Regions from separate parts of the Bradyrhizobium sp. IC3195 genome, predicted to be linked through region 1. Evidence: predicted binding sites of a transcription regulator. Region 1 holds the regulator's gene; the other holds the start of a gene.
The links. Region 1 encodes PhoB, which activates phosphate uptake and scavenging genes when phosphate is short. Its sites were predicted from a motif close to TGTCATNNANCTGTCAT; they were not measured.

Region 1 (2,198 bases):
CCGATGGCCGTCGACCTGCGCGAGATCGTCGGCGCGATGCGCGTTGCGACAGATCTCGAGCGCATCGGTGATCTCGCCAAGAACATGGGCAAGCGCGTCGCGGCGCTGGAGACGGATTTCCATCCGCTCAAGCTGTTCCGCGGCCTGGAGCACATGACCGACCTCGTGCAGCAGCAGGTCAAGTCGGTACTGGACGCCTATGCCGCGCACGACCTGCCGGCGGCGATGGCGGTGTGGAAGGGCGACGAAGAAGTCGACGCCATCTGCACCTCGCTGTTCCGCGAGCTCCTCACCTACATGATGGAGGATCCGCGCAACATCTCGTTCTGCATCCACCTGATGTTCTGTGCCAAGAACATCGAGCGGATCGGCGACCACGCCACCAACATCGCCGAGACCGTGTTCTACATGATCGAGGGCCAGGCGATCACCGACAAGCGGCCCAAGGGCGACATGACGACCTTCGCCACGACGGTGCCGAACACCTGACGACTTAAGGAGCTACGACCACATGGGCGCACGCATTATGGTGGTTGAGGACGAGGAAGCTCTCACCGAGCTTCTTCGCTACAACCTCGAAGGCGACGGCTATGACGTCGAGACGGTGATGCGCGGCGATGACGCCGACACCCGCCTCAAGGAGCACATTCCCGATCTGATCGTGCTCGACTGGATGCTGCCGGGCCTGTCAGGCATCGAGCTGTGCCGGCGGCTTCGGACCCGCCCCGAGACCAAGCAGCTGCCGATCATCATGCTCACCGCGCGCGGCGAGGAGAGCGAACGGGTGCGCGGGCTCGCGACCGGCGCGGATGATTATATCGTCAAGCCGTTCTCGGTGCCGGAGCTGCTTGCGCGCGTGAAGGGCCTGCTCAGGCGTGCGAGTCCCGAGCGCCTCGCCACCGTGCTCGCCTATGGCGATATCGAGCTCGACCGCGACAAGCGCCGCGTGGCGCGCTCGGGCCGGCCGATCGATCTCGGTCCGACCGAATATCGCCTGCTGGAGTTCTTCCTGGAGCATCCCGGCCGCGTGTTCTCGCGCGAGCAGCTGCTCGACAGCGTCTGGGGCCGCGACATCTACATCGACGAGCGCACCGTCGACGTCCATATCGGCCGCCTGCGCAAGCTGCTCAACCTTGGCCGCGAGCAGGACCCGATCCGCACCGTCCGCGGCGCCGGCTACGCGCTGGACGATCGCTTCGCGAAGGCTGAGCAGACGTAAGATCGGGCGAGTTGTTGGTTCTCGGCCGCGGCAACAATCTCGGTCGTCATCCCGGGGCGCGCGCAGCGCGAGCCCGGGATCTCAGCGCGAGCGCGCGCGCTCGTCGCGATCAGCCACAGGACGTGGTTTGGCGAAGACTCGGAGTGACCATCTCGCGCAACGATTGCGCCCCGCGGTTACGGATCCCCGCCTTCGCGGGGATGACACCGAGCGATTGGGAGCCGTCATCGTGTGACGGCTGCAGTCTTGGCGATCAAGCTTGGCGATCAAAGCTTGGCGATCAGGGAATTCCGCAAGCTCACCGCGTGCCCGGTTTCGGTGCTGCGCGACGGCGATCCGCTGCGGGCTGATAGGCCACGCGCGAATGCTGGGCACAATAGGGCAGGCCGGAGAGCGCCTTGCCGCCGCAGAAGAAGAAATCCGGGCTCGAGGGATCGCCGACCGGCCAGTGGCAGGTCGCCTCGTTCAATTCCAGCAGCGACAGCCGCTGGCTCATCGGCACCACGTTGTCGTAGGTAACCGGCTCGGCTTCCAACTCGACCTCGAAGGCCTGCGCCAACGCGGTGTTGCCGCGCGCGACGGGGCGGGTCACCCGCATCATATGCTGCGCGGGCCGTGCCTTGCGCGGCCGCGGCGCTGCCGATGAAGGGCTCTTGGCGCGGCCGGACAGGCCGAGCCGGTGCACCTTGCCGATCACGGCATTGCGGGTCACATTGCCGAGCTCCGCCGCGATCTGGCTGGCCGAAAGTCCGGCCTCCCAGAGCTTCTTCAGCTGCTCGACGCGATCATCGGACCAGGTCAAAACCGTCATTGCACCCTTTCCCTCGCTGCGCGCCTGCCATCCTGGGGCCTTCGCAGCGAATGCTTTAGCCTTGAAAAACCCGTGCCGTCAGAATCCCTTAAGGCTCGCCGGGCGCGCTCAAGACGCCCGAACGTTTACGCCGGTACATGAGGACTTCTGGGATCAGAACTGCTGCAC
Region 2 (2,198 bases), on a different contig from region 1:
GCGACGCCGCGCTGCTGTCACCGTCGACGGGCATCATCGACAGCCATTCCTACATGCTCTCACTGCGCGGCGAAGCCGAGGACGCCGGCGCAGCTTTCGCGTTTCACACCCCGCTGATCCGTGCCAAGGCGGCGGCCGGCCTCATCGAGATCGATGCCGGCGGCGAGGCACCGATGACGCTGCAATGCAACCTCCTCGTCAACGCCGCGGGGCTGTCGGCAACGCATGTGGCGCGCAACATCGACGGCATGCCGCTGGACCGGATTCCGCCGGCCTATCTCGCCAAGGGAAACTACTTCAGCTGCAACGCCAAGGCGCCGTTCTCGCGTCTGATCTATCCGGTGCCGGAGCCCGGCGGCCTCGGGGTGCACTTGACGCTGGACATGGCAGGACAGGCGCGCTTCGGGCCTGACGTCGAATGGATCGAGACGATCAACTACGAGGTCGATCCGTCACGCGCCGAGCGCTTCTATCCCGCGATCCGCAAATACTGGCCGACGCTGCCTGACGGCGCGCTGATGCCGAGCTATTCGGGCATCCGCCCGAAGATCGTGCCGCCGGCCGTGGCCACGCAGGATTTCTTGATGCAGGGCCCGCGCGATCACGGCGTTGCAGGCCTGATCAATCTGTTCGGCATCGAATCGCCGGGACTGACGTCCTCGCTCGCGATCGCCGATCACGTCGCCGAGCTCGCAGATATCGACAGTGTTTCGAGAAGCGGATAAGTGTGCGCGTCGAGAGCCACGGGTCCAAGCAAGAATGAGCGCCGCACAACCGTGTTGCACGGTACACACCTTGCAGCAGGGATGAGCACGGATGCTCTCATCCCTGCGTGAAGGACGTGATCAACTCTACACTGTCACGGGGGTTACTAGTGGAGCGTGTCGCCAGATTGCTTCAGACGCTCGATCTGGTCCTTGACCATCAACTTCCGGCGCTTCAACTCAACAATTTGCAGGTCGTCTGTTGAAAGGTGCACGAGAGCTTCGTGCAATTCGTTTTCGAGAAGTTTGTGCTTCCGTTCCAATTCAACGAGATGTGCCTGAATTGTCATTCGAAACCTCCTCGGTAGGGTTGAACCTTTAGGATTCGATCCGGACAACCAAGTCTACATCACCGATTCGTCCTGTCGATGGGTATCCGTCGTTGCAGCGTCATTTTTGAAAGTTCATATGTAACGAAGCGTGACTAAGGGAACCACGCCGGAAAAATCCATGATATCAATACGCCCACGCACCGCCGCAGCTCCCTGCAGAAATATGTTGCTGGAGATCGGGGACGAGGGATCGCAGATCGCTTGCGATCACGCGGCGCAAGGACGATAATTTCCACAGGGCATCCACAGCCCGGATCTCACGCCTATCGGTTTTCGGCCACCGCAGACATGACCAATGAAGATGAGCGTGAGCTCGAAGCCGAGCTCACCCGGTTGCAGCAGGAACACCGAGATCTCGATGCGGCGATCGATGCATTGCATCAATCGCCCGCCCCCGACCTGTTGCGGTTACAGCGCCTGAAGAAGCGCAAGCTGTTGTTGCGCGACCGCATCGCGTTCATCGAAGACCAGATCACCCCCGACATCATCGCCTGACCGTGAGCCGGTCTTGCGCGGCGCCCCGCCGCTTCCGAATCCGCTTGACTCAATAAGAACAAAATAGGAACATTCGCGGGCGCCCCACCTCAGAGAACGCTCAAGGACAACACACGAGGACAACGCAGATGTCGGCAACCGCCCTTTTCGACAACAGCCATTACGAACAGGCCTGCGATCAGGCGATCGCGATGTGCGACGGCAATCTGCGCAGCACCATCAAGGCGCTGATCATGGCCAACGAATATCTGGAAGCCGAGCTGGAGGAATTGCAGGCGGCGATTTCAGCCGGCTGCATTCCGGATATCTCGCGCAGCAAGATGCGGAGCAAGAGCAGCGCCGCATAATCTTCAACCTTGGAGCAACGCCATGTCGGATGTGACCTATTACGTTGCAATGCCCTTCTTGATCGATGACGACGGATCACCCGTCGCAGGCGCTGCAGAGGAGTGTCAGTCCTCGACGGCGGCGCTGCGACGCGCAGAGATGCTGGCGCGCGGCGCCGGCCATATCGGCGCGATCGCGTTCAGCCGCAGCGGCGATCCCATGACCGGCGAATTCGGCGACGCGACGCTGCTGCGCAAGTTCGGCAACGTGCCGGAAGATC

Region 2: the regulator PhoB is predicted to act here: its motif matches at 1,142-1,158, upstream of I6F09_RS10065 (DUF465 domain-containing protein).

The regions. Positions count from the first base shown of each region.
Region 1 covers NZ_JADYVG010000007.1:188,983-191,180, reverse strand. The annotation lists gene phoU (phosphate signaling complex protein PhoU) at 1-489, shown strand, start outside; gene phoB (phosphate regulon transcriptional regulator PhoB) at 512-1,219, shown strand; gene I6F09_RS16765 (GcrA family cell cycle regulator) at 1,518-2,030, opposite strand.
Region 2 covers NZ_JADYVG010000003.1:576,549-578,746, reverse strand. The annotation lists gene I6F09_RS10070 (NAD(P)/FAD-dependent oxidoreductase) at 1-725, shown strand, start outside; gene I6F09_RS10065 (DUF465 domain-containing protein) at 872-1,054, opposite strand; gene I6F09_RS10060 (DUF465 domain-containing protein) at 1,385-1,591, shown strand; gene I6F09_RS10055 (hypothetical protein) at 1,720-1,938, shown strand; gene I6F09_RS10050 (hypothetical protein) at 1,961-2,198, shown strand, end outside.